2 regions of the Paenibacillus sp. J2L1-98 genome follow, and region 2 is predicted to be linked to the other one. Evidence: a T-box and tRNA genes for the amino acid it is inferred to sense, from the RefSeq annotation. Region 2 holds a T-box; the other holds one or more tRNA genes.
What was found. The T-box of region 2 lies ahead of AC0YNZ_RS11690 (valine--tRNA ligase). A T-box ahead of a tRNA ligase gene usually reads a tRNA of that ligase, here a tRNA-Val.
Positions count from the first base shown of each region.

Region 1 (15,261 bases), on a different contig from region 2:
TCTCCGCTGCCGGTATTGTTCGAGCTGCTGCCTGATGCGCGGGTCTGTACGAATGAGGAAGCGGGAAAGGACGGATTGACGCTCCCCGATTGGTACGGGGATCGTTTAATCGCTAATGAGGAAGACAATCGGGCTGTGCGAACCTATTTGCAGTCGTTTTACAGGTTTATACCATCCTTTGAATAAATCGAATATGAATTTACCGAATCTTCAAAAACGTTCGTTCCATGGGAACGGTTGTTTGAAGAGATTCCGGATCGGATCGAACGGGAACTGACCAAAATCCGGAGCGTTCTCGAGGATCGGGAATAGCAGAAAGAGAGATGATGAGAATGTATGAGAAGCTGGTCTCTATTAACGATTATTGGGTAAAAGACGGAATCGAAAATCAGGTGATTGACAGCAGCAGCAAATTTTACGGGGGGGTTGCCGATCCCGTGAACGGCATCGCCTGGCCGAGCCATGGCGGAACGCCGATGGTGATGGCGCTATGGGCGGCCGCACTTATTAATGAAGATTCAAATTATTACCACGATAACGAATTGCTCTCGCGTTTGGAACTTGCGGCTCAGTTCTGTTTACGGTTCCAGCATGCCGACGGCACGATTTCGCCCGGATGGACGAATATGCACTCGCCGCCGGACACCGCATTCGTTGTGAGTGGTCTAGCGCAGGTGTACGAGCTGCTGGCCGCTCATGGATGGGAACCTTTGCGCAATGCTGCGGAGGATATCAGGATTTTTCTGGAGCGGACAATACCGGCGCTGCTGACAGGGGGCTGCCATACTCCGAATCACCGCTGGGTTATAACTGCAGCGCTTGGATTTATGTATAAGCTGACAGGAAAACCGGAATTGAAAGAGCGGGCGGACGAGTGGCTGGCGGAAGGAATAGACTGCACGGAAGATGGAGAGTGGACCGAGCGTAGCAACGGCATTTACAACGGGGTTAGCGATATCGTACTGTTTTATGCGGCGGAGCTGTTCGACCGTCCTGAATTGCTGGAGCCGATTCGCCGTAATTTACGGATGATGGCATATTTGATTCATCCGGACGGCGAAGTGGTAACGGATTATTCCGGCCGCCAGGATTTCGGCAGCAAATATAATATGGGGAGCTATTTCCTCGTTACGAAGCTGATGGAGAACCGCGACCGGGATCCGCTGTTTGCCGCGTTAGCAGACCTCGCGGGTCAGGCGTTGACTCATCCCGGCTGGCTCCCCAATAATGCGTTGATCGGCTTTTTACGCTACCCGGAACTTCGCGAACGTACGATCGAGCCTGGCAAGCTGCCGGACCGGTACCGGGTATTTATAAACCGCGACTTTCCCCGGGAGCGCTTTTTGGGTGATATGGAGGCAGCCGGACACGGCGGCCGGATTTATCACAGCCGGCTGCATCCCGATTTCGGCGCTCCGGTCGCCCGGCAGCGGGACGGGGCGACAAGCGTCACCGTCATGACTGAGACGAACTCTTTCTTCGCGCTGCGGCATGGCGCTGCGCGGCTGCTCGCCGTGCAAATAGGCACGTCCTTTGAGCCCGGCTTCGTCAAGCTGAAGCGGATGGAACAGCTGGAGCATGGATACCGGTTAACGGCAACTGAAAAGAAAGGTTATTACAGTCCCGTCCCGGGGGCGCATTTGCCGGAAACGGCTGGCGGACCGGTCAGCCCTTGGTATTTGCTGCCGCATCATCTTCGGGAAATAACACACGAGCAGCACCATCTTATCGAGGTTGAATTAACGGAATACGAACAAGGATGGAAGATCCGTGTTCACTGCGAACAGCCGGAAGTGTTGATGACGCAAATCTCCTTTGTGTTCAGCAGTGAAGGAGATTTATCCGGGAAAGGCCTTGAGCCGGCGGCGGCAGGAACCCTTTTCTGGAAAGAAGGTACAGCTCGTCTTACTTCCGGTAGTGATTGGATTGAACTGGACAGCGGAGCGCATGAACACTGGGCGAAGGCGCTCAACAATACGAGCTATCCGGCAAATTGTCAAACACTGGTCGTCAACCTGATGACGCCGTACGACAGAACGTTCGACATCCGGCTTTCCCGGCTTGACATAAACGAAGGCGATACAGGAACGGTCTCGTCAACTGGAAACGGGGAGATGATTCGATGACCGTCTATATGGAGCCCCGCGAGAGCGTGCGTTATTGGTTCGGCGACGATGAGCGCCGCATATTAGAGGTGTTGTCCGGCCGTTATGTCGGTGCGAACCCGCCCGTTCCCTTTGCGCTCCGCGCTTTTGCCAAATCGGGCGTGCTGCAAAATAGAGAAGGGCTGTACGATATGAATTTGTCGGTCAAGCTGCCGGATGCGAAGAATGGCGAATACGCATACGTGTTCGGACTCGTTTGGAGTGACGACGAGCGTTCAATCGACGGCATCATGGAGCCGTTCGGGCCGGTACGGCTGTATATCAATGAAGAGCAGGTTTACAGGTCGAATGCGGTAGATGAGATGAAACCTGATGCAAGAGTTGTTATTCCGCTGCTTTTCCGCAAAGGCTGGAACGCTGTACTGATCGAAGCTCGCAAGACGGAAGCCGGCTTTGGCTGCCGATTCGGCGCGGAGGAGGCCAAAGTCCGCATCCTGCAGGTGCTTGCTCCTTTTGCCGGTCGCGCGGGGAGTGCGGGTTGGGTTTATGCAGGGCCATTGAAAGCATCGGTGTTTGGCGGCGGAGGAATGTTTCCTGACTACTCACTGCCGGAAGAGAAAAGCGGCTTAACGTGGCAGCCCCGGACGGGTTGGACGGTTGAAGAAGAGAAACTGCCTAATTTCGAGCGGCTGTTTGGTCGTCCTGCGCAGCCGGCTGCAGCATTAGGCTGGACCGCACTGGCTGTGCCGGCCGAAGAAGAAACAGTCATTCTGGAAGGGCATGCCTCAGGGCCGACGACAATTTGGCTGAACGGCCAGCAGGTTGTGGAGCTTGAGGAGGCGGGCCCGTTCCGGACAGCCGTTCCCGCCAGCCACGGGATTCGCCAGCTGCTTGTGCGCAGCGTCAGCGGTCCGAGCGGCTGGGGTTTTGAACTAGGCGCTTTCGCGGGAGCAAAACCGCTTGCATTCGAATTGCCTGTTGCCGTCCATGGAAGCGGCGGAGCATGGTTGTATGCGGGACCGCTGAATTGTGCTGAAAAGCACGATCCTTCGTCTGTCTGTACGACGGCTGCGCTGTTTTCTGCCGTAGACCTTGAAGGCCGCTCCGCCGGCGGCGCATATTGGTCGCTGGATGCACCGGAGACGCGGGTCCGGCCTTACTACGAGAATGCGATGCTTAGCAACAAATGGACAACCGGTACCGCTACGAATTACGGGCGATGGGATTATCCGCTCGGCGTTACGATGTACGGGCTGCTGCGAACCGCTCGCGAGCTGAACCGTCAGGACGTAGCCGATTATGCGCTCGGCCACATCCGCAGCTGCACGGAAATGTACGAGTATTCTTTATGGGATCGGGATGAATACGGATTTCCGTCCGTTAACCACCAGCTTGTCTTAATCCGGATGCTGGACAACTGCGGCTCGTTCGGTTCGGCGATGCTTGAGGCTTATTTGCAAACGAAGGAGAAGAGTTACCTCCTTATTGCAGATGTAATAGCCGATTTCATGCTCCAAAAGCTGGAGCGCAGAGAAGACGGCGCGTTCTATAGGTTGTGCGCAGGCGAGTATGCGGCCGATACGATGTGGGCGGACGATCTGTATATGAGTGCGCCTTTCCTGACGAGGTACGCTGCGGCGACAGGGAAACGCGAAGCGCTTGATGAAGCGGCGAGACAGTTTCTGCTGTTTAAACGCTATTTGTTTATGGAGATGGAAGGCGTTATGTCGCATGTATTCGACTTTAAATATGGCAAGGCGACGCGTGTGCCGTGGGGACGCGGCAACGGCTGGTGTCTGTTCTCGTTGTCGGAGCTGCTTGAGAAGCTGCCTGACGATCATCAGGACCGGGAAGCGCTGCTCGCCATGTTCCGGGACATGTGCGCGGGAGTGGCCGCTTTGCAGGGCGAATCAGGATTATGGCGTCAGGTGCTTAATCAATCGGAGGCGTACGAGGAAGCATCCTGCACCGCCATGTTCGCTTATGCATTTGCAAGGGGTGTGCGTTTCGGCTGGTTGGACAGCAAGGACACCTATACCGGTGCCGCGCTTAAAGCTTGGCGTGGACTGACCGGCGGAGCTATTGACCGGCAAGGCAACGTGCACGGCGTATGCAGCGGCTCGCGTTACTCGTTCTCGCCGGACTATTACATGTACGATCTACGGACCGTCGTTAACGACAACCACGGTATCGGTATTATGATGCTTGCAGGCGTGGAAATAAGCCGGTTGAAAACATTCGTTGACAGGCCTGAACACGCTTCTGCACCAGAAATGGCATTGCAGCGGCAAGATGCATGATGAACGAAATTTCTACGGTAGAATTCGTCATAAAATTGGGAACGGCATTGCTGCTTGGCCTGCTGATCGGCGTCGACCGCCAGCTTCGGCATAAGCCGCTCGGCATGAAGACGAGTATGGTTATTGCAGTGGCCAGTTGTCTGATTACGATTGTATCGATTGAAGCCGCAGGCCAATTGGCCCGCCCGGGCATGACCAACATGGATCCGATGCGGCTCGCTGCTCAAATCGTTAGCGGGGTCGGTTTTATCGGGGCGGGAGTTATTCTCCGAAGAAATAACGATGTCATCTCGGGCTTGACGACGGCAGCGATGGTATGGTCCGCATCGGCGCTCGGCATCGCGTCAGGAGCAGGCTTCTACAAGGAGGCATTCGCGGCGGCAGCTTTCATCATCGTAGCAGTTAATCTAGTGCCGTTCGCGGTCAGGACATTTGGCCCGTTGAAGCTGCGTGAAAGGGACGTTTCGGTGTGTCTGATCATCGATTTATCGACTGAACTGCATGCTGTCATCGAAAACATCCGTTCGGATCATACGGTAAAGCATACGAAAATTAAAGATATTGGCGATGGAAGGCGGGAGCTTCATCTCGTTCTTTCCTCGCCGGACCCTTATCCGACAATAACCGTTTACGAGCAAATGAAACGATTGAAGCGAGTTGTATCCGTCGAAGTAGAGAGCATCAGCTCTTGAGCCAAAGCGTTTGCTTACGAAGACGTAATGTTTCATCTAAATATTCAGAAGTTGTACACTACTTTTCCCTATGCTAGAATCAGTATAAAAGCACAGGAAAACAATGAGTATATGATTCTCCTTCGCAATGATCTGAGCGATCAGGTAATGGTGGGGGAGGTTTTTGCTTTATACGGTTTTAAGGAGACTCTGAGTATGGAGATAACGTTGAACAATGATTGGTCGGAACGGTTAGAAGGAGAGCTTAAAGCGCCGTATATGGTAGAGCTGCTTGCTCTGCTTGAAGATAAATATAAGACGAAGACGGTTTATCCCGAGAAACAAAATATTTTTAATGCGCTAAATTATACATCATACGAACAAACGAAGGTTGTCATTTTGGGGCAGGATCCATATCACGGTCTTCAACAGGCGCATGGGCTTAGCTTCTCTGTGCAGCCGGGCATGAAGGTACCCCCCTCTCTGAAAAACATATACAAAGAGTTAGAAGCCGATATAGGCGCTGAGATTCCAGATCATGGAAGCCTGGTTTCGTGGGCACAGCAAGGTGTTCTTCTGCTTAATACGGTGCTTACGGTGGAGGAGGGCAATCCAAATTCGCATCAAGGAATCGGATGGGAGCAGTTTACCGATTTTATTATTGCCGCGATGAACGACAGAGATAAGCCCGTTGTATTTATGCTTTGGGGCAAGCACGCCGGGGCGAAAGCAGACCAGATTGATGGGGACAAGCATCATATTATATCTTCGCCGCATCCGAGTCCGTTTGCAGCGCGTAAAGGTTTTTTTGGAAGCAAGCCGTTCTCGCGGGCGAATGATTTCCTGCGGACGATCGGGAGCGAGCCTATCGACTGGGCAATCCCCATGCGGTCTTAGCCGGGGAACGAATGAAAAAAAGGCTTCTCCACTGTCTGAACAGTTGCTCTGACAAGTAGAGAAGCCTTATTCTATTGTATTACTCGGCGATGGCAGCGCTGCCTGTCGACGATTCGCTCGATTGGGCCGATACAGGGAGCACCGGCTTTAGCTTTGCGTCTACATAGGTGGAAACCTGTACATCGGTAATGACTTGCGGATACATTTTGTCCGGATCAGGCAATACCGTCTCGACGTAAATAATAGCTTCATTTCCTTCGAAACCAATGGAAGCGATCCGGAGACCGTAGCCGGGATGAGGTGCTTGCGCGCTGACGGTTACTTTATTGATGTCGGAGTTTACAGCAGTTACGGAAAGCTTAAGGTCAAGAGCCGGCTGCTCGGGCAAATTAGGAATAGGAGTCGTCTCCTTCACGAATTTAATGGCATCATAGAGCCAGCCTGCTGCCTCGCTGCGCGTAATAGCTTTCTTAGGATAAAACTTGTTCGAGCTATCCAAAGTGATGATTTTGCTGATGAGCAGCTTTTGAATGCTGTCCATATAATCTTTGTTAACGTCGGCTTCATCCTCTAGCATCATGAAAATTTCAATAAAAGCATAATCGCCTTTCGTCAGCATCGCTTTGAACAAATGATGAGCAAATTGCTCACGTGTCATGATATCGCTGGCTTTGACCGTCTTAGGAATTTCAAGCCCGTTCAGACTTGCGATAATAAACGCTTGCGAATACCATGCATCGTCCTTCAGGTTAGTGAAATAATCGCTCGCTTTAGGTTCTTTAATGAAGCGGATATTATCAATATTGAGTTTTAACCCTTTTACGATCAATGTAACGCCTTCTGCATAAGTGAGCTTGTTTTTCGGATTAAACTTATCATTTTTGTCGTCACTTAGTATTCCGAGCTTTTTAAGCTCAGCAATCTTTTGTTCGTTTGCATCATTTTTTACGTCCTTAAATGCCCAGACGGTTTGTCCGAGTGTGAAGAGCAACATTGCAACCAGCGTCATTATCAATATCGATCGTTTTCTCATACGTTCACCTCTTTTTTAATTTGCTGCAGCACTTATTTGACGCAGCGTTAAGACAAATTGTTGCAATTCATTTAAAATCATTATGACCGGCTGAGCCAGAGAGAAAACGCTGAGCAGAGATTAGGAGGGAGTAATAAAAAAGTTCCCAAAAGTGTTGACTTCGCATCGTTCTCCTGATATATTATTAATTGTCGCTAACATGATCTGGTAGCTCAGCTGGGAGAGCACTATCTTGACAGGGTAGGGGTCACAGGTTCGAACCCTGTTCAGATCACCATAACTTAAATGCCGAAAGCCTTGTCCAGCAAGGCTTTTTTTGTTGTGATCAACCATTGCCATGTCAACATAGTCTCTCATTAGATACCGGAGGAAGCAAGCAATTCTGACTGATTGGTTTTATGAATAAATGAGAGTACAAATTCTTCATTAGCCCGTGTAAGTGAACGTAAAATTCGGCAGCACGACACGAAACCGAGAGAAGGCGTATATTACGTCCTGCTCCGATTTGTGTTGTGTAATTTAAATGAGAGTGTATCAGGACAAAATGCTGCTTAGTTGTAACGATGCCTGCAGCTTACCCAAATCCAATTAAGTTATAGCATAGAAAAATGTCATTAAGAGCACGATAATTATTGGTCAATTAAGGACTAACATAATAATTATTGGAGGCTTGCATTATGGTAAACCGAAATATACAACAGATAGCTGCTGATCTACAGGAAAATCAACATTTACTACAAGCGCAACAAGATGTTCTAAAGGCACATCAACAGTTACAAGTAGAAAATCAAGAATTACTACAAGCAGAACAACAGCTGCAAACGAATATTCAACAAGTACTACAATCACAACAACAAGTTAAGAAGGAACATTATGACGTTCAACAGGCACAACAAAAACTTCAACAGGCACAAGCCACTGCAATGACTTATCAAAATAATCCTCAAAACAAACATCATTAATAGTTTAAAAAGGTTCTTGTGGAATAAAAGAGCCGAAATGTAAAAAAAACGGAACCCAAGGCCGATCATTAAGCATAAGAATGCTAAGATGAAGAGATTCCACGGTATGGCAACAGCCCAATGCCGTGGCCTTTTCAGCATGCGGCTAAAGAGTATTTCACCGTTCTACTTGTAATGTAAAACGGAAGGTGAAGTTAGAAAGTTGAATAATTAATTACACAATAGGACGATACTGAAACATAACGTAATTCATTGATTAGAATTGTGTACACAATTATCTTGTATTTTTTAAAGCGCTTTCATATAATATAAATTAAGCACCCAGACAAAAATGGACGACATCTTATTCGGGAGTTGATGCGCCAATGAATAATGACGGAAGTTTTAATATTGGGTTTCTCTGGGGTATCACATTAAGTATTCCTTTATGGGTATCGCTGATTGGATGGGTATGGTTAATAGTCGATATGATGAAATAATTAAATAGTTATTAATCGACACCCGAAGGGGTGTTTTTCTTTAAATAGAGATGTTCGTATGTATCACCTTGTGGTTTTTGCAGCCGATAAGCGGCAATGTCAGTCTTGCTGGGCCTAACCTGACTAGGTTTAACTTTATTTCAGCCAAATATATAATAATTCCAGTTTATTTCCGGTCGCTCAATCGAGCGGCTTTTTTTCTTGCCCAAAGGAGTTGGTTTCGAGCTGGAAGAGCAATCAAAGCAATCGAAATAATGTGCAGAGCCAAAGTTAAGCGTGCTCAAAAACTTTATTAGCGATGGACATAAAACGGAGCGCTTTATACGAATTGTATAGTATCCAATTCAAAACATGGGAGGTTACGATATGTCGATCCTTACAGTCATTAAGATCAACTGGCATAAGTTGTCGCGTAATTACCATTTGTTAATGTTAGAAGATTGTTTAGATACAGAAGCAAAATATAAACTTAGAATAAAAGCTGAGTACCACGAGAAGAAGATAAACACTTACTGCTAATAACCTGTGTTAATGAGAAATAGGATATTTTCACAACCTAAATGAATAACTAGGCACTAGGGGCTAATGCAGTGGTAACAATGGATGCCCATAAATGGAGTTGCTTCCGGAATTCCGGCAGGAGTTGTATCGATAAATGGTTCCGAGGAAGAAAATGCTAGCATTTTCTGAATAATATGAACGTATGAAAGCACCTTGATTGGTGCTTTTTATAATTGATTTTAAAAAACGGGGTTACTCCTGTATGCGATACCGTTTATGTTGCTACTACGTGGTTAATTATATTGGAAATGAATGATGAGAATTATCGTTGATTGTTTGCTAAGCAGCCTGAATACTCATTGAGGAGATAGTCAAGCTCTTGACTGATTTTAATGACAGCATGATCAGTGAAGTTGTTGCAAGCTTCAAATAAACGAACCATTTCAGCCCGCACTTCTTCAATTTTCTGCCGGTAAAAACAGTTGTCCATATCATAATCCCTCCCGCATTGTAACCGAAAAGTTGATTCTGAAACATCTTCAAGATGAAAGCCTGGCTAAATACGTAAAAAAGGGATGAATAACCCCCTAAGGATTATTTTCCTTTTGGGGGTACAAATTAGATGCGAATATCGATATTCCGGGCATCATACACCTCCTACTTTAATTATCGGCAAGTAGAAGGGATTTTTTCATATCTGTTTAAGATTCATGCGGAATATCGCATTTGTTTCGAATAAAGCGGATTTGGTTGCGAACCCGGTTAATGTGCTGCTGTTGTTCCTCAGATTGCTCACCCTGTGCGCCTAGCTCCAGCCGGTCTAATTCCTGCAGTAAGTTCGGTAAGTCATTAGATGCATTCGAACAATTATATTCGCTCTCTAAATTTTCCAGCATCGCTGTCCCTCCAAATGTAAAATTTGACCATAGAAAAGTTATCTCATGACCGTCATTTAGTATGAGCCGTTCAGCGCTCAATATGCATGTTGGCAACGTATACTAAACAGAAGCATTCCCGCATACCTTTATAGAAAGCGCGCAGGAGGCGGTTTCTGTTGGCTGAACAGTATGCCTATTTGGCATTATGGCTGGTGGGATTGTTTGGGATTATTGGTATTGTCGTTAATGCAGTGGCAAGATTCGTTGAACAGGATTCTCAATCGCATGATGAGCAATTTGTCTGGCGAAGGAGGCTTCCGCCAGAAGCGGTCAAAAGAAAATAAAACGGAAATCCGGCGACCGCACACGATGCGAATTCGTCGGATTTTTTATATTGGCTTTCATTTATAATTAAAGTACTTAGGGGGCATTATAATGGTTGGCTGTACATGATCTGCTTTGAGAGGGGTTAACGATAAATGAGCGATAATATTGGCGGACAAGATACGAGAGAGTCTATTGTTGCAGTGCAGAAAGACGGAGACGGCGACCTTACCGCCTTCAAAACGACAAGCGGCCGTGTGCTTGATTACGCGGCAGCGCTTCAAGAAGTAAAGGCCGGTCATATTGCAGGCGTTAATACTTTCAAGGGCAGGGATGGCGAATTTTATATCCGCGGTGATGCCGACGGTGATCCGTCGAACAACTTGGACCAGTTACCTACGTTTTAGAAACAAATAGTTAATGGGATAAGGCGCCGCATTTCTTAATTGCAGGCGCCTTTCGTATGTTTACATAATCTCATACTGCTTATGCTGCTCAACAATCCGCATATAGCCGGTTTGGCCTTCATACTGCTCTATAGCGTCTCCGTAGTGCATGAGCCATGTTTTCCTTTGAATCGCTTCAGGAAGCCTTAGAAGCTCTTCCAGACTCGCATGAACGACACCTGGCGCTTCAAGCTGGCAATCATGATAAATCGTGGTAACTCCTTCGTCTACTAATTGCTGGAGCAGGCCGGGATCGAATCTCATATCGGCAGAGTAGAAGAAGCGTTGATTAAATAGAAAAGAATAGCTTGGCTTATTCGCTATATGCTTTGTTTGCAATAGCTTAACCGTCAAACCGGGATGCAGCTCGAATTGTACATTCGGCTCGAGAGGGCGGACCTCGAAGAAGTCCTCTAGCTTGACTAACGGCTCCTGTGTTAAACCGCCGCGGAGTGTATGCTCCCATAAAGGTTCAATTAATGTATCCGCAATATAAAGGACCGGCTTGCGATTATATTTGAACATCATTTGAAAAGCGTATTCTTCCAAACCGCCAACATGATCCCCGTGAATGTGACTGATCAGCACCGCATCAAGCTCAGGAAACGTAATGCCCTGCTGATGGAGCGCCTTTGGCAGTGTAATCCCGCAATCTACAAGCAGTCGAAAGCCATTTGTTTCAATTAAGGCATTGTTATTATCGTATTTTTTCGCAAAAGCGCTGCCTGTTCCAATCATTCGTATGTTCATAATACTGCCTCCTTATGCGTTACACATCTTTAATGTACCAAATATTGCGTATCCCTGACAATTCCTGATGCACATTCGCCCTCCCGTACATACAATGCTATAGCAGTACGTTTACTGGAGGCGAACGAGGGATGAGCAAAGGAAAAGGTAAAGTCATTAAGAAGAAGAAGTCGGCAAGCGACCGAAAGCAGTATTATTACAAGCTTGTACTTTCGGATACGTGTGCAGTGTGCAAGACGCCATGCGCAAGAGGCATGCGCTATTTAGCCAGGATGAAACAGCCTGGTGCGGTAGGGAAGGGCGTCCCTTGCGTATTAACTAGAACCTATGGGTAATCATATGATTTCATTTCCGTATTTCCCAGGCAAGCGCATGGTTCAACATTATTTGACAGATCTGGTCGAATAGTGGATTGAGCAAAAATAGTTTCGGAATTAGCGCAACTTTGCATGAATTTGCGAGTATAACCTTTCATCCAGGCTATCGGATGGAGGGCTTACAACTATGAAACACAGAAAAGTTGTTATTCTGCTGTTGTTACTGTCACTTTGGGGAGGAACGATGCTGTTCGCAGACTCTGCGGCACAGAGGGTTCACGTCTTCATTAACGGTATCGAGCAGGATGACGGGGGTTTAATTGAAGACGGTAAAACGTATTTACCGCTTCGGCAATTAGCCACATCTATGCAAGCTATCATCGAATGGGACAATCAGAACAAACGAGCGTCCGTGTATAAGCCAAATGTGCATATGTTTCTTTTCCAAAACAACGCGGTATTCGGAAACGTCGCAAAGGGCTACCAAGCGAAATTTAAAGTGTTTGCTCAAATCGATAATTTGAAGCCGGATATTGCAGCTGTAAAGGTTTCGATCTTCGACCCATACGGTAAAGAGAAAGTGATTCAATCGGAAAGTGTGAATACGTCTAAGGATAATTTCTGGTATGCAACCGATGATATCGATTATAAATTCGAATATAGCGGGAAATATCCGATTCGATTCTTTCTAAAGCTGAAGGGCTCGGATGAATGGATTGCTGTTTCAGAAAAACTAATTTCATCTCTATGATCAGATGGTTTGCAAGGGCGCCCCTTTATTTAAGGGGCGTCTTCGTTTGACCGTTGGTAGAGTGTCATGTTACTATACGAATGTCTGTAAACATTATTGAAATGGGGTAATATCATGAGCGAGCATCAGCATGGAGACGATTGCGGCTGTGGTCATGACCACGAGCATGAAGAGCATGTCTTTATCGTAACTGACGACGAGGGCCAGGAACGTGAGATGGTCATGGTTTATACGTTTGAATCCGAAAACAATGTGTATGCCGTATTGCTGGATCGTAACGATCCGGAAGCGGACGGCGTCATTTTCCGTATTGAAGAAGAAAACGATGAGTCTTTCCTGGTTGGCATTGAAGACGATGCTGAGTGGGATCGCGTTACTGCGATTTATGAAGAAATTGCCCGTACGGAAAGCGAAGGGAAGTAATTCCAGATCGACTTCATTCGAACGATTGGCATCAAAAAGATCCAAGAGCTATGCTCTTGGATCTTTTTTTTGTCAACATATAACTAAACTTAAAGCGTTTATTTCCGGGGATTAAAATAAATCGTTCGGCCATTGAACATGGTGAGCTCCGCTTGCAGCTGCTTGGCTATAAATTTGCACAGCTCGTTTGCTTTCGCCTTGTCGCCGTGAGTGGCTTCGTCCGGTAGAACAACTTGCACGCAAGATACTGCTTGGCCGGCCGCACTCGCTGTTTCGCCCGGCCCGAAAATAATGTGCTTATATTGCGGATTAATGCCCTTCAAATAAAACCAGCGGTCATCATGCTTTGACTCGATCGTGTAAGGGAAAGCGGCTTCGGCGTAATCCCAATCCAATTGAGTGCCGGTAAGCGCGGTTTGCTCCCGATAATGTAAGAGCTGACTTCGTATTTCCTCTAATGTTAGCTTCTGAACGGATGATCCTTGCACGAATTTTATGTAAGCGCTTTGACTCATCGCATATCACCTCTGCCAACATCATAGCATGCACGAAATGGGTTGACAATAAGTGGTACTACGGGTAAATCGGCATATAAAAACACCGACCCTTAGGCATTTTAAAACCTTTGGGTCGGTGTTCGTGCTTCAATTATGAAATTGCCGTTTCTTCCACGATAACTTTGACAAATTCGATGCTGCGATCCTCAGGTCCTTTGACCGGCAAGCCGACTTGGACATGATCGACGATATAGTCGATATTTTTTTGGGTAATAACTTCGCCGGGCAGCAGTATCGGAATGCCCGGCGGATATACATAAATAAATTCCGCAATGATCCGTCCTGCAGACTCCTTGAACGGGACGACTTCCGTCTGACCGTAGAAAGCATCGCGCGGCGATAGAGATAGCTGCGGAATGTCCGGAATTTTGACGACTAATTCACGTGCTTCAGCACCCTCGTGAAACCGTTCTGACAAGCCCCGCAGCGAAATTAGCAATTTTGACACGGAATCAGAGGTATCTCCAGGCGTAACTAAGCAAAGAATGTTATACATGTCGCTCATTTCGATTTCCACATTATAGTTATCGCGCAGCCAATTTTCCGTTTCATAACCGGTAATGCCAAGATGCCTTACATGAATAGATATTTTGGTCGGGTCGTAATCATAAGTAGCTTCATCACCGAGAATATCTTCTCCGAAGCAATACAGGCCCGGTATCTCATTGATTTGCTGACGGGCGTACTGGGCCAGCTCAATTGCGTGTTCAGCGAGAGCATGTCCGTTCAATGCGAGATTGCGTCTCGACGTATCAAGCGAGCCAAGCAAAATATAAGAAGTCGACGTTGTCGTCAGCATACTTATAACTGTTTGGATGCGGTGCGGGTTAACTCTGCCCTTGCGAACATTGAGCACCGAGCTTTGCGTCATAGAGCCGCCAAGCTTATGAACGCTCGTAGCTGCCATATCTGCGCCAGCTTGCATAGCAGACATAGGCAGCTTCTCGTGGAAATGGATGAGCACGCCGTGCGCTTCGTCGACGAGCACAGGGATGTCGAAGCTATGTACAAGATCGACAATCTCTTTAAGGTTGGCACAAATGCCGAAGTAAGTCGGGTTGATAACAAGCACCGCTTTGGCATCCGGATGCCGCTCCAGCGCCTTGCGGACGGAGCGTGTCGTGATGCCGTGGTCGATTCCGAGATTATTGTCCCTTGCAGGCGAAATGAATACCGGTCTGGCGCCTGCGAAAATAATAGCGGCCATAATGGATTTGTGAACGTTACGAGGCACAATGATTTTGTCTCCGGGCGCGCATACTGTTAAAATCATCGTCATAATCGCGCCGCTTGTTCCTTGCACGGAGAAATAAGTGTAGTCCGATCCGAAGGCGTCAGCCGCTAGCTGTTGCGCTTCCTCAATAACGCCTGTCGGCTGATGCAGGTCATCAAGCGGTGCTATATTGATTAGATCGATCGACAACGCATTGTCGCCGATAAATTCGCGAAATTCCGAGTCGCTGCCCAATCCTTTTTTATGTCCGGGAATATGAAACTGTACGGGATCCTGCTCCGCATGGCGGCGAAGCGCGGTGAAGAGCGGGGTTTTATTGTGATCCATCGCTATCATCCCTGCCTTTCATTAGAGGTTACAAACAAAGTTGAGTATAGCAAATACAGGGGGGAATGCAAGCTCCATTTTTGGGATAGGGGCAGGGATGGTCAATTTGTTCGTCAATTGTTCATACATGCTGGTTTGACGGATATGGTAACATAGGTTGGTGGAGGGGTTGCAGGATGAAAGATAGACGCATGCTTATCGTTATGGCTATTTTAATGACAACATTTATTGGGTTCGGCATTATCATTCCGGTTATGCCGGAAATTATTCAAGCCGCGGATCCGAATAAAGCGGAATTACATACTG
Region 1 covers NZ_JBWDNW010000001.1:403,906-419,166, reverse strand. Annotated here, with positions in the region: gene AC0YNZ_RS02020 (hypothetical protein) at 1-186, shown strand, start outside; gene AC0YNZ_RS02015 (hypothetical protein) at 324-2,126, shown strand; gene AC0YNZ_RS02010 (glycoside hydrolase family 88/105 protein) at 2,123-4,405, shown strand; gene AC0YNZ_RS02005 (MgtC/SapB family protein) at 4,405-5,097, shown strand; gene AC0YNZ_RS02000 (uracil-DNA glycosylase) at 5,293-5,973, shown strand; gene AC0YNZ_RS01995 (S-layer homology domain-containing protein) at 6,053-7,006, opposite strand; tRNA gene AC0YNZ_RS01990 (tRNA-Val) at 7,208-7,283, shown strand; gene AC0YNZ_RS01985 (hypothetical protein) at 7,684-7,968, shown strand; gene AC0YNZ_RS01980 (aspartyl-phosphate phosphatase Spo0E family protein) at 9,271-9,438, opposite strand; gene AC0YNZ_RS01975 (DUF2524 domain-containing protein) at 9,650-9,844, opposite strand; gene AC0YNZ_RS01970 (hypothetical protein) at 10,003-10,170, shown strand; gene AC0YNZ_RS01965 (DUF3892 domain-containing protein) at 10,306-10,557, shown strand; gene AC0YNZ_RS01960 (MBL fold metallo-hydrolase) at 10,618-11,346, opposite strand; gene AC0YNZ_RS01955 (hypothetical protein) at 11,478-11,681, shown strand; gene AC0YNZ_RS01950 (stalk domain-containing protein) at 11,851-12,414, shown strand; gene AC0YNZ_RS01945 (DUF1292 domain-containing protein) at 12,529-12,837, shown strand; gene AC0YNZ_RS01940 (DUF1885 family protein) at 12,936-13,352, opposite strand; gene AC0YNZ_RS01935 (aminotransferase class I/II-fold pyridoxal phosphate-dependent enzyme) at 13,486-14,955, opposite strand; gene AC0YNZ_RS01930 (MFS transporter) at 15,132-15,261, shown strand, end outside.
Region 1: it encodes a tRNA-Val, which carries the amino acid that the T-box ahead of AC0YNZ_RS11690 (valine--tRNA ligase) is inferred to sense. The anticodon was not compared.

Region 2 (15,261 bases):
GAAAAAGTCGGCATTCCTCGTGAATTCTACCGTTATTTTGTGGAATATGCGTAAATATCGGGGATGGACGGCAGGAATAAAATGCTCGGATCACGTATAATATATGTAAGCAACAAGACCAAAGCGTGCAAGTTCAAAGAATTGAGGAGATTTTTATGGCTAAGCGGCTAGCCACAGAGTATGTAAATGCCAAACTGCAATTGACGAATGAAGAGATGGCTGAGTTTATCCGTTTATTCGAAGAGCAACAAATCCGCCTTCAGGTGCTAGTGCTCGATAATGGAAATCAGGAGCTCGTTCTCGAAGATGTGGCAGGGAGGGAAGAAGTCCGACTGACCTTTGAACGTCAACAAGACTATTATGTATGCGTACTATCTTGCCGTCTTGTGCAGCCAAGGCTGACCAATGCCATGCGAAAAGCAGTATCTGCTTTCCGAGGCAACGCGATCGTCAACCGAATCTATAGTCATTATACGATGATCTATCATTATAAGAATGGTTCCGTTCACCAAATTGTCGAAAGCTCCAATACAGGCGAGCGTGTCGTGTTCGAGTTTAAGGATACGCTAGGTCAATTGGAACGTGTATTCCGCAGTCGTCTGATCGAGCGTGAGATTGGCTTGGTGTCCAGTGCAGTCAATGAGCTGCTTGATCTTCGCAACCAAACGAAGGACGCCGTAGAGATTGCCAAAATCGATGAGCGCTTATCAGATTTGACGCATAAGCTCTTTGTTCTAGAAGCTTAATGGCTAGTGTAAAGAGGAAAGAATCATAGAGGAGCCGCTGCTGCGGCTTCTTTTTTTATTTCTAATATTTTTTTGTGAATAGTGAAACATATTTCGGTCATTTACAGTTAGTAACAGGGGAACGCGATTTAGCGGTTGATAAGTAATTAGGATGAGGAGATGGATGGGGATGAATCAGACGAAACGGTTTAAACAGTTCGCTATAAGCATATCCTTTGCAATTGCCATATCTTTGACTGCTTGCAGCAATAATGATACAAGTGCGGATCAAACGCCGCCGCCCACAACAGAAGCGCCCAGCGTGCAGCCGAGCTTAGAGCCAAGCGTAGCACCGGGTACAGAGCCTTCTGCGCAGCCTGGAAATGCCGCGAATGGTAACGATGCTCCAGAGCCGTCAAACAGCAGCTCTGGGGCTGCAGTGACGATCGGATCGCTCGTTGAGCTGGCCAAAGAGGGGAAAGTTCCGAATTGCAGCTATGCCGCGCATACGGCGCTATTTGATGATATTGAACAGAAATGGGGCAAACCAGACAGCGACGATTCAGCAGGTAAAGGGCAGTATGCCGTTTACGAGGACAAAGGCATTACATTCGGATACAATAAAGGTATGCTTGTCTTTGATGTAAGATCCTATGACAGCGTGCTTCAAACGATTGCTCCAAAGGATATTGAAGCGGCGCTCGGCAAAGCGGACGAAAAAACGGTTAGCGGATCGGACGATATTTATACGTATCAGGTTAACGACCAATATCAGCTTAAATTTGCGGTGTCACAATCTACGGGCAAGGTAGATCATATATCTGTATACAGCCCGGAGGATGCTAAAAATAATATGGCGGGATGACCGTCCAGCCCATTGCGGGATAAGCTGTCACGTCATACATTGAAAACGGAGCTGGTGACGAAATGCCATTTCCATCCTCTGAAAAAAAACTGTTGCAATTATCACGGATAGATGTTATTTTTATTCTCGTTGAAAAGATTGTTGATGATAATAATAGGAACCAGGATTCACTCAGGACATAGTTATGTTGCGAGAGATTAATCCCTCGGGAAGTGAATGACGTAGGTCCTAGCGGATGAAATTTTTCAAACATTTTATTCCTAGGAAGGGGGAACCGGAAGATGGAATACTCAACTTTCGGAAGACACGTTGCTGTTGATACTTGGGGTGTAGACTTTGATCTACTGAACAGCGCTGAATTTTTGCAATCACACATGGTAGAGGCTGCTGAAGCATGTGGTGCTACTGTTTTGTCGGTTCAAGCGAAACAATTCGATCCTCAAGGCGCAACTGTGCTCGTGCTGCTGTCGGAGAGTCACCTCTCGATTCATACGTATCCTGAGAGAGGATTTGCCGCACTGGACTGTTACACCTGCGGTGAAACTGTAGATCCTCAGCTTGCGATCGACTACATGCTCGCTGTACTGAAGCCAAAAGCGGCATATGCGAAGAAGCTTGTACGCGGTATGGGTGAACTGCAAGTAGAAGAGCCAAAAATGAAGCAAACAGAGCTCGTTTAAGAGCTTTAAAATTTATCGGCCATAGCGGAATAACCATGGATTGTATCCATGGTTATTTCTTTGTATGAAAAGGGAATAATGAGTCTGTACATTTCAAATATTATTCATAAATGAACATTATCTGAAAGTCTAAATATGCTATAATTATCGGTAACATCAATGGCAGATACGCACTAGAGAAGGAGGCAGGTGACCGCGCATGCACATTATCGCAGTAGGACTGAATTATCGAACGGCTCCCGTAGAAGTAAGAGAACAGTTTGCGTTCGCGGAACGGGATTTACCGGAGGCAGTACTGCAGCTCATTCAGACACAAAGCATAATGGAATGTGTCATAGTAGCGACCTGTAATCGTACGGAGCTATATGCAGTTGTAGACAGGCACCATCTATGCGGGCATTACATTCGGAGCTTTATGGAGAAGTGGTTTAAGTTGCCTAGAGAGCAATTCACGAACCATTTATATATGTATGAGGATGAGAAGGCAATCGATCATTTATTCCGGGTCACGAGCGGGCTTGATTCGATGGTCATTGGCGAAACGCAAATATTGGGCCAAGTGAAAAACGCCTTTCTGCTCGCACAGCAACAGAAGACTACGGGTACCGTATTTAACATGCTGTTTAAGCAAGCCGTCACAATGGCCAAGCGTGCTCATTCCGAGACGACAATTGGCGAATCGGCGGTTTCTGTCAGCTACGCTGCGGTTGAGCTGGGGAAACGGATTTTTGGTCAATTCAACAAAAAAACGGTGATGGTCATCGGCGCTGGTGAAACGAGCGAGCTTACGGCTAAACACTTGTATGCGAACGGCGCTGACCGCGTTGTTGTCGTAAACCGGACTTTCGAGCGGGCGGCTAAGCTGGCAGACAAGTTTAACGGCTATGCTTGGTCCATGGAGGAAGCGGCCGAGAAGCTGCACGAAGCGGACATTATTATTAGCTCTACAGGCTCGGATGGATACGTGCTGACACGCCAGCAGGTTGCGGCTGCGATGCAGCGGCGCAAAGCGAAGCCGCTTTTCATGATCGATATTGCGGTTCCGCGTGATTTGGATCCATCGATTGCCGCAGTCGAGAACGTGTTCTTGTATGATATTGATGATCTGGAAGGCATTGTGGAGAGTAACCTTGAGCATCGCCGTCAGGAGGCTGCCAAAATCGAAGCCATGATCAGCGAGGAAATAGATCTGTTCGAGCAATGGTATAAAACGCTTGGCGTGGTTCCTCTTATTAGAGCGCTGCAAACGAAAGCAGCGAGCATTCATGAGGAAACGATGAACAGCTTGACCAATAAGCTGCCTGACCTTGACGAGCATGAGCTTAAGGTCATCCGTAAGCTTACGAAGAGCATTGTTAATCAAATGATGCAGGATCCGATTATACGCATCAAAGAAATGGCCGGCGAGAAGCGATCAGACGAAGCGATGGATATGTTCGTCAAGCTGTTTGCGCTGGAGAATGAGCTTGCTAAGACGCGTCAAGCGGAGCTTGAAACGGCAACAGATACTGTCGCTGCAGCAAAAAAGAAAAACGTTCAACCCCATGCAGCCGCGGCGGTATTAGCACCTATTACAAGATAGAGGGCCGCAATGTGGAGGAGCTATGGTGACGCAAAACTTTTTATATGATGCGATACTTTATATTTACGCCCTGAGCCTGCTGTTTTATTTCTCCGACTTCATGAACGCAAGTCGGAGAGCAAAACGGATGGGTACAGGGCTGCTTATTTTTGTTTGGGTTTTACAGACTGGTTATTTGGTTTCCCGCATCGTATCCCATCTGCAAATGACCGCTGTAACGGCGTTTGAGTACTGGTTAGGCTTTTCCTGGCTTCTAGTCACCATATCGTTGGTGATTAGCCGGTTTATAAAAATTGATTTCGTCGTGTTCTTTGTAAATGTAATCAGCTTTGCGGTGTTAGCGCTCAACCTCTACAGCAACCCCGGTGACGGTGAATCGCTTGCGGTTTGGGAAACGACGAGAGATCTATTGTACATTCATATCAGCCTCGTTCTCTGCGCATACGCGGCTCTGACGCTTGGAGCCTTATTCGCTGGCATGTATATGTTTTTGCATAATCAGTTAAAACGAAAGCGGTGGACTAACTTCGTGCGAAGGCTGCCGAGTTTGGATGTCATTGAACGCTATGGGGACCGGGCGGTCATTATCGGCGTCCCGCTGCTGGCGATGTCGCTCGCAATAGCGGTAACCTCATTGCTCGTCGAAGGGCGAGCCGCGCTTCTGCTTGATTGGAAGGTGCTGTCATCCTTTGGAACTTTGATTATGTATATTATATACGTGTATCAAAGAGCAAGGCTGAAACGGCCCGGCTTTCAATTGGCGCGGTTGTATATTTTTTCGTTCAGCTTGCTGCTCTTAAATTTATTTTCCAATTATTTTTCCTCATTTCATTAACGAATCGAACGAGGTAACTGGGAGGTACTGCCCCAATGAATGGATTTTATCCGGTCGTCTTACAGCTGAAAGGCAAACGGTGCGTTGTCTTTGGCGGCGGCGGCATCGCTCAGCGGAAGCTGATCGGACTTTTGGAAGCAGGGGCCGATGATGTATGGGTGGTCAGCCCGTCGTTCACTAAGGCAATTGAGAGCTTAGCCGCTGAAGGGAAGATCCGCAGCTGGCAGCGCGAGTACAGGGAAGATGACCTGCTCGGGGCATGGCTGGTTTTTGCAGCAACAAATGATAACCGGGTAAATGCGGCGATAGCGGCTGACGGGGAACGGCTTGGCATTTTGGTAAATGCGGCGGATGAATCGAGCAACAGCTCATTCATTTCTCCCTCCATCGTCAGGCGGGGAGATTTATTGCTTGCTGTTACCGCTTCTGGCGCAAGTCCCGCTTTGTCGCAGCGAATTAAGCTGGAGCTGGCAGAGCAATACGGAGCGGAATATGAAGAAATAACTGCGCGGCTTCGCCGCTTGCGTGAGCGCGCGCGAAGCAGAATACTTGATGAGCAGGACAGGCAGACCGTGCTGCAGCTTGCGGCCGAAGAGGCCTTGCAGCAGAAGCGGAACAACATTGACATAGATGAGTGGCTGCAAAGCCTGCTTCATCGGATAGACAGGGGGCTTACATAATGGCAACAACAAATCAGGGGCAGAGAGTGATCGTCGTAGGAACAAGGCAAAGTGCACTCGCTTTGACACAAACGGGACAAGTCATCGATGAGCTGAAACGAATCAGCGAAAAGCATGGCTTCGATTATTCCTTCGAGGTGAAAAAAATAGTGACAAAGGGTGACCGTATACTCGATGTCACACTGTCCAAGGTTGGCGGCAAAGGACTATTCGTGAAGGAGATCGAGCAAGCGCTCGTTGACGGGGTAATCGATTTGGCTGTTCACAGCATGAAGGACATGCCTTACGAGCTGCCGGAAGGGTTAATGAATGGCGCGATTCCAAAGCGTGTCGATCCAAGAGATTGCCTGGTTATGCGCCAGGGAAGCAGCATGGATGACTTGCCGCTTGGCGCGCGCGTTGGAACGAGCAGCCTGCGTCGTTCGAGCCAGCTCAAAAACGCGAGACCGGATCTTCAACTGGAATCCATTCGGGGCAACATCGATTCCCGTATTCGTAAGTTGGAAACCGAAGGCTTTGATGCGGTTGTGCTTGCTGCTGCAGGGCTTACGCGCATGGGCTGGCAGGACCGTATTTCCTCCAATATACCTGTAGATGTATGTCTGCCTGCTGTAGGCCAAGGCGCACTCGGCATTGAATGCCGCGAGAACGACGGGCAGATTCGGGAATTGCTGGCACTAATCAATGACAATGAGACCGAACTGACTGTACGCGCTGAGCGCAGCTTTTTGGGCACTTTGAACGGCGGCTGCCAAGTACCTATTGGCGCATATTGCGTGCTCGGCGAAGAAGATGAAGGTCCTGACGGGAAACGCCAGCTGGTGATGACGGGCATGGTAGGATCGCCGGACGGCTCGACAATTTTGAAGGAAATAAAGCAGGGTGCGGACCCTGAGCAGCTTGGACGGGATGTTGCAGCTGCGCTCATTGCACGTGGTGCAGACCGCATTTTAGCTGAAATTGGGGGATGATTAGCTTGGATAAGGGGAAGGTTTATTTGGTTGGCGCCGGACCAGGAGATCCGAAGCTGATTACTGTGCGCGGACTGCAATGTTTAGAGGCTTGCGACGTTGTCGTATATGACCGTTTAGCAAGCCCTAGGCTGCTGAGGCATGTGAAGCCGGGAACGGAGCAAATTTACGTCGGCAAGCTGCCAGACCGCCATACGATGAAGCAGGAGGAGATTAACCAGCTCCTCGTGGATCTGGCGCTGCAAGGCAAGACGGTTACCCGTCTGAAAGGCGGAGATCCTACAATTTTTGGACGGGTTGGCGAAGAGGCGGAGCTGCTCTATGATAACGGGATTGAGTTCGAAATTATTCCCGGCATCACTTCGGCGATCGCCGTCCCCGCATATGCGGGTATTCCGGTCACGCATCGTGACCTCGCTTCATCCTTATCCATCATAACAGGCCATGAGAGCCCGGATAAGCTGGACCGCTCCATTCACTGGGATAAAGTTACGAATGCAACGGGAACCCTTATTTTCCTGATGGGTGTTTCCAAAATAGGATACATAGCCGAGCAGCTTATCAAGCACGGCAAACCGCCACAAACGCCGGTTGCGCTCATCCGCTGGGGAACAAGAGTCGAGCAGCGTACCATTGTCGGCACGCTTGAAACAATTGAGGCGATCGTCAGAGAGGCTAACTTCCAGCCGCCTGCCGTCATCGTCGTCGGCGAGGTTGTCTTGCAGCGTGAGAAGCTGCAATGGTATGAGAAAAAGCCGCTCTTCGGCTTGCGGATACTGGTTACGCGCGCTAGAGCGCAGGCGAGCGAGCTAGCGGATCAGATTGAAACGCTCGGTGGAGAGCCCTGCGAATTTCCCGTTATTGAAACGATCGAGCCTTCTGATCCGGCTGTTATTGAATTACTGCGTGAGCAGCTGGAGCAAGCAGAGCAATATCAATGGCTCATGTTTACGAGTGTAAACGGCGTTGAGTTTTTCTTCGGATGGCTCCGTAAATTTCAAATTGACATTAGAAGGTTTTTTGGCGCCAAAATTGCAGCGGTTGGTCCGAAGACGGCAGAAGCACTTGCGCAGCGGGGCTTAATGGCCGAAGAACTGCCTGTGAAATTCCACGCGGAAGGGCTGCTTGAACAGCTTGGTCCACGGCTGAAGGCCGGTGAACGAGTGCTGCTGCCGCGAGGCGATCTAGCGCGTGAAGTATTGCCGCGAGAGCTGAAGGCTAAAGGGCTTATTCCTACGGAAATAGACGTATATGAAACGGTGCTGGCAGATCAACAGGATGAGCTGGCACTCGATTGGATACGCGAGAAAGAGATTCACATGATCACGTTCACGAGCTCTTCAACGGTGACAAATCTGCTGGAGGTATTGAAACGCAAAGGGATATCGAATCCCGCGGAATTGCTGGCGGACATTTCGGTTGCGAGTATTGGGCCCATTACAACACAGACGGCTGTTGAAGCAGGCTTGAAGGTTGCGATTGAGCCGGAAGATTCAACGCTGGACGGGCTGCTCCAAGCGATCGTCGATTATCAGCTTAGCAGCAAGCCATTACAGTGAGGGAGGAATAATGAGTTATGGGTTTTCCGACAGTCAGAAATCGCAGATTGCGCAAAACGTCCGCTCTCCGGAGTCTGGTAAGAGAAACGGTGCTGAGCGCAAATGATTTTATATATCCGATCTTCGTTACTTACGGTCAAAACATTAAAGATGAAATTCCTTCGATGCCGGGAGTGTATCATTTCTCCATGGATCGCCTGGAGGAAGAAATTCGCGATGTCGTAGCTGCCGGTATTCAATCCGTTCTGTTATTCGGCATTCCAGAGCATAAGGATGCAATTGGCACTTCCGCGTATGATGCGAATGGTATTGTTCAGCAAGCGATTAGAGCTGTCAAAGAGTGGGCGCCGGAGCTTGTCGTCATTGCGGATACCTGCTTATGCCAATTCACCGATCACGGTCATTGCGGTATCGTTCATATCCACGAGGAATCCGGGATAGCTGAAGTCGATAACGACTCTTCACTGGATCTGCTCGTACAGACTGCCGTGTCGCAAGCAGAGGCCGGGGCTGATATTATCGCGCCTTCGAACATGATGGACGGCTTTGTGCTCGCCATTCGCGAAGGGCTGGATGAAGCAGGCTTTAGCGATATTCCAATTCTTTCGTACTCAGTAAAATTTGCTTCCGCTTATTACGGTCCATTCCGTGATGCCGCCCATTCGGCGCCGCAATTCGGCGATCGCAAGACGTACCAGATGGACCCTGCGAACGTGCGCGAAGCACTGCGCGAAGCGGAGTCGGATATTGCCGAGGGCGCTGACATGCTTATGGTAAAGCCAGCGTTAGCCTATTTGGACATACTAAGACTGCTTAAGGATAAATATAATTTGCCTGTTGCCGCTTATAACGTAAGTGCAGAATACTCGATGGTAAAGGCCGCTGCTGCCAATGGATGGATTGATGAACGCGCGATCGTACTTGAAACTTTAACGGGTATGAAGCGTGCCGGCGCTGATCTGATCATTACGTACCATGCAAAGGACGCGGCTCGTTGGTTGAGAGGAGAGGGGTAAGCAGATGAGTGATCAGTCGGGCCTTAGAAATGACGCGCGCTCGGTGGCTGCATTCGCAAGAGCGAAGCAAGTCATTCCAGGCGGAGTGAACAGTCCCGTTAGAGCGTTTAAATCGGTTGGCTTGAATCCTGTATATATGGAACGGGGTCAAGGCAGTCGCATATATGATATCGACGGTAACAGCTATATCGATTACGTTGCCTCATGGGGGCCGTTAATTATGGGACATGCCCATCCGGAGGTAATTGAGGCGATTAAAAAAACGGCTGAGAAAGGAACGAGCTTTGGCGCTCCGACCGAGCTGGAAACGTTGATGGCGGAGCTCGTTTGCGAGCGTGTTCCTTCGGTTGACATCGTTCGAATGGTTAACTCCGGCACGGAAGCGACGATGAGTGCACTAAGACTTGCGAGAGGCTACACGAAGCGCAGCAAAATTTTGAAATTCGAAGGCTCGTATCACGGTCATGCGGACAGCTTGCTGATCAAAGCAGGCTCGGGCGTTGCGACGCTGGGCCTGCCTGACAGCCCCGGCGTTCCAGAGCATGTGGCTGCTAATACGATTACAGTACCTTATAACGATATTGAATCGGTGAAGCTCGCATTCGAGAAGTTTGGCGAGGAAATCGCTTGCATCATTGTTGAGCCGGTTGCAGGCAACATGGGCGTTGTGCCGCCACTGCCCGGGTTTTTGCAAGGACTGAGGGATGTAACGGTTCAATACGGCGCCGTTCTTATTTTTGACGAGGTTATGACGGGTTTCCGCGTCGGCTACAGCTGTGCGCAAGGCCTTTATGATATCAAACCGGATTTAACCTGCTTCGGCAAGGTTATTGGCGGCGGCTTGCCGGTGGGCGCTTACGGCGGAAAACGCGAGCTAATGGAACTGATTGCCCCAAGCGGCCCGATTTATCAAGCGGGAACGCTGTCGGGTAACCCGCTGGCAATGGCTGCAGGTTACACGACGCTGAAGCTGCTTACGCCGGAGGTTTACGAGCAGCTTGAGCGTCAAGCGGTCAGGCTTCAGCTCGGCTTTGAGGCGAATGCACGCAAGCATGGCGTTGCAAGCACGATCAATCGTGTAGGCTCGATGGTATGCCCGTTCTTCACCGATACGTTTGTCATTAACTACGATACGGCTAAAACATCCGATCTCGAACGGTTTAAGAAGTATTTTGCATCGATGCTCGATTTGGGAGTCAGCATTGCTCCTTCTCAGTTCGAAGGCATGTTCGTCTCTGCGGTTCATACGAATGACGATATCGATGCAACGATCGAAGCCCATGATACCTCGTTTAGTCGACTGTAGGAGGAAAGTGACATGATCAATGGGCAAGCAACGCGGAAGGGGCAGTGGCTTGAGCTGGATTGGTCAGCTCTTGGTTCTGATCCTGTTTCTGCAGCCATTGATCCCGATACGGAAAAGGAGCCGGCGGATTCGCCGGTGCTTGCGCAGCCGCGGGCTGGCAGTCATCCGCATGTTGTGCGGCAGTGGCTGCTGGCCCGTTCCTTGTTTCCGCCAAAGTGGATCAACCGGTTGTTTTCTATTGGAGGCATCCAGTGGAACGGCAATATGCTGCAGCTGTTAGCCTTTCCGCCCGTAGACCCGCGAAGTGACGGTTTGTACCGCAGAGCGTCAGTGCCTTCTAATAGGGAAGCGCCTGCTGTTATTTATGAGGATGATTTTTGCATCGTGTTCGACAAGCCGGCAGGGATGGCCGTGCACGAAGGTGCTCCCGGGCAAACCGGAACTTTAGACGAGGCGGCCGCCAGACATCTGCTCAGCCAAGGCGATCCGCTGAACGTAAGGCATATTCATAGACTCGATGATGATACGTCCGGTCCTGTTTTATACGCCAAAAATGATTTAGCGCAGTGGAAGCTCGATGAGGCCATGCGGGCGAAGGCAATTGACAGGCACTATATCGCAGCGGTGCACGGGCGAATGCCCGGGCCATCCGGCACGATAAACCTGCCGATCGGGAAGGACCGGCATCACCGTGCAAGGCGCCGCGTCTCGGAAAACGGCGAGCAGGCTATTACGCACTACGAGGTTATTAAGACCAGCTCCCAGCTGTCTTTAATTAGAGTAAGGCTGGAAACGGGACGAACCCATCAAATAAGAGTTCATATGAGCCATATCGGCCATCCGCTGGTCGGAGACGCTTTGTATGGAGGGGATTCGCGGTTACTCGGGCATCAGGCTCTGCACGGGGAAAGGCTGATTTTTCCTCATCCATGGACGGATTCTCTTACCGAAGCCTCTTCGCCTTGGCCGCAATGGCTGATGCGTCTTTCAGAAAACATACATACCCGTTCAAAATGATAGTCATGCTCCTGCCCTGCCTGCCATATAGATAAGTAGTGAATGTAACGTTAGCCCAAGCATTCAGTACGAGAGGGGAGGACTAAGGCGTGTCGGATCAAACCAACGGATTACGCTTTGATGTGTACGAGCGCGTCCATTTGCCCGATGATGTTGCGGCAATTGACGAGCTGGAGGAAATTGAGCTTGTTCCCCGTATTCAAGTAATCGATCAGGGGGATCATGCCGTGCTTAGAGGACAGCTGCTCTTGAGCGGGGTTTATAGGAGTCAAAATGATTCCGAACACTCGCAGACGCTTGAGCACTGGATACCCGTCGAGATAACGCTGCCGATGAACCGCATATCACGACTGGACGATATTTCGATCGAAATTGATAATTTCGACGTCGATTTATTGTCTGCCCGCACATTAAACATTACAGGTGTCCTTTCCTTGCGAGGCATCTCCGCTCAGCCTGTTCAGGAGCAGGAGGAAATTTGGCGGGAAGAACCGTTTACTGTCGTCCATCAACGGGAAGCCTATGATGAACAAGCTTCGCATTTTTTTAACAGTCAGAACGCCGATCATGAACAGCCGTACATACCGGAGCAGATCTATTTCGCTGCGCAAGAGGATCACTCTTTCCAGCAGGGGCCGGAGATGACGGATGAAACAGAGGCTGCAGTAACGATTTCGGCTGCATCGTTTGACACAGGGTGGTCATCCTCCCAGTTGTTCGCTGCCCAAGCACAGCAGTCTGAAGAAGTAGTAGAAGAAGAGGAAGAAGAACTCCGGGAAGATGAGCAAGAAATTACACTAGCCTCACAGCAAACGAATGATGAAGGCTGGCTAGCGACATCCCAAGCGTTCTCGAATTTTTCTACTGATTTTTCACAAGATGAAGCATCATTCCCTGACTCGCAGCAAGCGCTTGAGCAGGAACGAGCGGAGTCCGAAGCGAAGGAGCCGCCGCTTTCTCCGATTACGGAAGCTTTTGCGCCTCAGGAGCCGGTTTCCGGGCAGGAAAAGCAGGAGCTTCGCATCGCGTTATCAGGCAAGCAGCCTCAAGAGGGCAGCGGATTGGCGGCTGATGTCGGTTTTCACACGCTGCTACAGACCAGCAGGCGTGAGCAAGCGGCTCGTCAGGCCGCAGAGAAGGTCGTCGCTCAGCAGCGGGCGGTCGAGGAAGCGAAAGCGCAAGCATCGGGTGATGAGATCGAATGGAAAAATTTATTTCTAGGCAAGCGTTCGGAGGATACGGAATTCCGCAAAATTCGGATGTGTATCGTGCAGCGGGATGAGACGCTTGACGTTATCGCCTCACGTTACAGCTTGCATCCGAGAGAAATAATCAATTATAACCGGTTGGACGATTCCGGCGTGTCGGAAGGACAGCTTTTATACATTCCATAGCGCTCAAAAATGATGAAAATGCCCTTTTTACTCATAAATAGGAGTAATAAGGGCATTTGTTATGTGAGTTTGGTTGACTCAGACGTTCAACAAAGGTATGATTGAGTATATATGCGTTATAACGACGTTGAAGGGGAATAGTACGCAGCAAAGCCTTCAGAGAGTGGAACCGTTACGCTGAGAGGTTCTGCAGGAAGTGACTGCTACGAGTCGCCCCGGAGTTGCCTGGATCAAGTAGGAGCAGACTGTGCTCTACCGAAGTCAGGCCGGCCGCAGCCGTTATCTGTTTGAGTGCTGTGCGAATATCGTTCGCATGGAACAAAGGTGGTACCACGGAAGCTAAACCTTTCGTCCTTTATGATAAGGGCGGAAGGTTTTTTTTGTTTTTGTAGATCGATTTATGGAGGATGGAACGAATGTCAGAAAATCAAACGACTACTGCAATGCCGACAACCTATGATCCGAAGGCAGCAGAGCAGAAATGGTACGATTACTGGATGAAGGGCCAATATTTCGAGGCAGGCAAACGCCCGGACGCGCAAACGTATACGATTGTAATCCCGCCTCCAAACGTTACCGGAATGCTGCATATTGGGCATGCGTTAGATTTTACGTTGCAGGATATTTTGATCAGAACGAAGCGGATGCAGGGCTATGATGCGCTTTGGCTGCCAGGCACAGACCATGCGGGCATAGCAACTCAGACAAGAGTGGAGCAGAAGCTGCGGGAGCAAGGGATCTCCCGTTATGACCTTGGCCGGGAAGCTTTTCTCGAGAAGGTTTGGGAATGGAAGGAAGAATACGCGAATACGATTCGTGAGCAATGGGCAAAAATGGGGCTTTCCCTTGATTATTCAAGAGAGCGGTTCACGCTGGACGAAGGTCTCTCCAAGGCAGTACGCGAGGTTTTCGTACGTCTCTACGAGAAGGGGCTTATCTACCGCGGCAAAAAAATCATTAACTGGGATCCTGCCGCTCGCACGGCGCTTTCCGATATTGAGGTAGAGCACAGGGAGATTAACGGGCATCTGTATCACTTGCAATATCCCTTGAAGGACGGCTCCGGCTTTATTACAGTAGCGACGACCCGTCCGGAGACGATGCTGGGCGATACGGCTGTAGCCGTTCATCCTGAGGATGAACGCTATAAGCATCTGATTGGCCAACTGATCGTGCTTCCGGTTGTCGGTCGTGAAATTCCGATTATCGCTGATGAATACGTAGATAAGGAATTTGGTTCGGGTGCTGTGAAAATAACGCCGGCGCATGACCCGAACGACTTCGAGGTTGGAGAGCGTCACAGCCTGCCTCAAATTACCGTTATGGATGAGTCAGGAACGATGAACGCTGAAGCAGGTCCGTACCAAGGCATGGACCGCGCCGATTGCCGCAAACAGCTCGTAAAAGATTTGCAGGAACAAGGAATTTGCATTCAAATAGAGGATCATGTGCATCAGGTTGGACACAGCGAGCGCAGCGGCGCCGTTGTTGAGCCGTACCTGTCCACACAATGGTTCGTTGCGATGAAGCCGCTGGCTGAAGCGGCGATTGCAGCTCAGAAGGCTGGTAAAGGTGTCAACTTCGTACCGGAGAGGTTCGAGAAAATTTATTTGCACTGGATCGAAAACGTACGCGACTGGTGTATTTCCAGGCAGCTGTGGTGGGGTCACCGGATTCCGGCTTGGTATGACGAAACGACCGGTGAGATGCACGTATCCCGCGAGGATATGGAGGGAGACCACCTTACCCAAGACAACGATGTGCTCGATACTTGGTTCAGCTCCGCGCTATGGCCGTTCTCAACGCTCGGATGGCCCGATCAAACGGAGGATCTGAAACGCTTCTATCCGACGGATGTGCTCGTTACCGGCTATGATATCATTTATTTCTGGGTTGCGCGGATGATTTTTACGGCACTTGAGTTTACTGAGCAGTCTCCATTCAAGGACGTCTTGATCCACGGCCTCGTTCGTGACTCCGAAGGCCAGAAAATGTCCAAGTCGAAGGGCAATGGCGTCGATCCGCTTGAGGTTATCGAGAAATACGGAGCGGATGCCATGCGTTATATGATCTCGACAAGCAGCACGCCGGGACAGGATTTGCGCTTCCGCTGGGAGAAGGTTGAGCAAGCGCGCAACTTCGCGAACAAAATCTGGAACGCATCACGCTTCGCGCTGATGAATCTGGAAGGTGTTGAAGCGAAGGACATCGATATTACCGTTAGCTTGGGTACGGCGGATCGCTGGATTCTGCATCGCTTGAATGAAACGGTTCGCGATGTCACCCGTTTAATTGACAGCTACGAGTTCGGTGAAACCGGACGCTTATTGTACAACTTCATCTGGGATGACCTTTGCGACTGGTATATCGAATTTGCGAAGCTTAGCCTATACAATACGGATGAAGCAGCGAAAAAGGCTACACAATCGGTACTTGCTTACGTGCTCGATCAGACTCAGCGTCTCATTCACCCGTTCATGCCTTATATCAGCGAAGAGATTTGGCAGCATTTGCCTCATATTGGCGAGACGATTACAATGGCAGAATGGCCGGTGTATGATACAGCGCTGGAGGCACCGGATGCGGTGAAAGAAATGGAGCTGTTGATGGAGATGATCCGTGCGGTGCGCA
Region 2 covers NZ_JBWDNW010000004.1:316,184-331,444, forward strand. Annotated here, with positions in the region: gene AC0YNZ_RS11630 (non-ribosomal peptide synthetase module) at 156-746, shown strand; gene AC0YNZ_RS11635 (YjgB family protein) at 916-1,590, shown strand; gene speD (adenosylmethionine decarboxylase) at 1,872-2,270, shown strand; gene hemA (glutamyl-tRNA reductase) at 2,470-3,852, shown strand; gene ccsA (cytochrome c biogenesis protein CcsA) at 3,875-4,687, shown strand; gene AC0YNZ_RS11655 (precorrin-2 dehydrogenase/sirohydrochlorin ferrochelatase family protein) at 4,723-5,367, shown strand; gene hemC (hydroxymethylbilane synthase) at 5,367-6,338, shown strand; gene cobA (uroporphyrinogen-III C-methyltransferase) at 6,344-7,897, shown strand; gene hemB (porphobilinogen synthase) at 7,915-8,913, shown strand; gene hemL (glutamate-1-semialdehyde 2,1-aminomutase) at 8,918-10,219, shown strand; gene AC0YNZ_RS11680 (RluA family pseudouridine synthase) at 10,232-11,236, shown strand; gene AC0YNZ_RS11685 (LysM peptidoglycan-binding domain-containing protein) at 11,326-12,630, shown strand; T-box leader at 12,749-12,989, shown strand; gene AC0YNZ_RS11690 (valine--tRNA ligase) at 13,047-15,261, shown strand, end outside.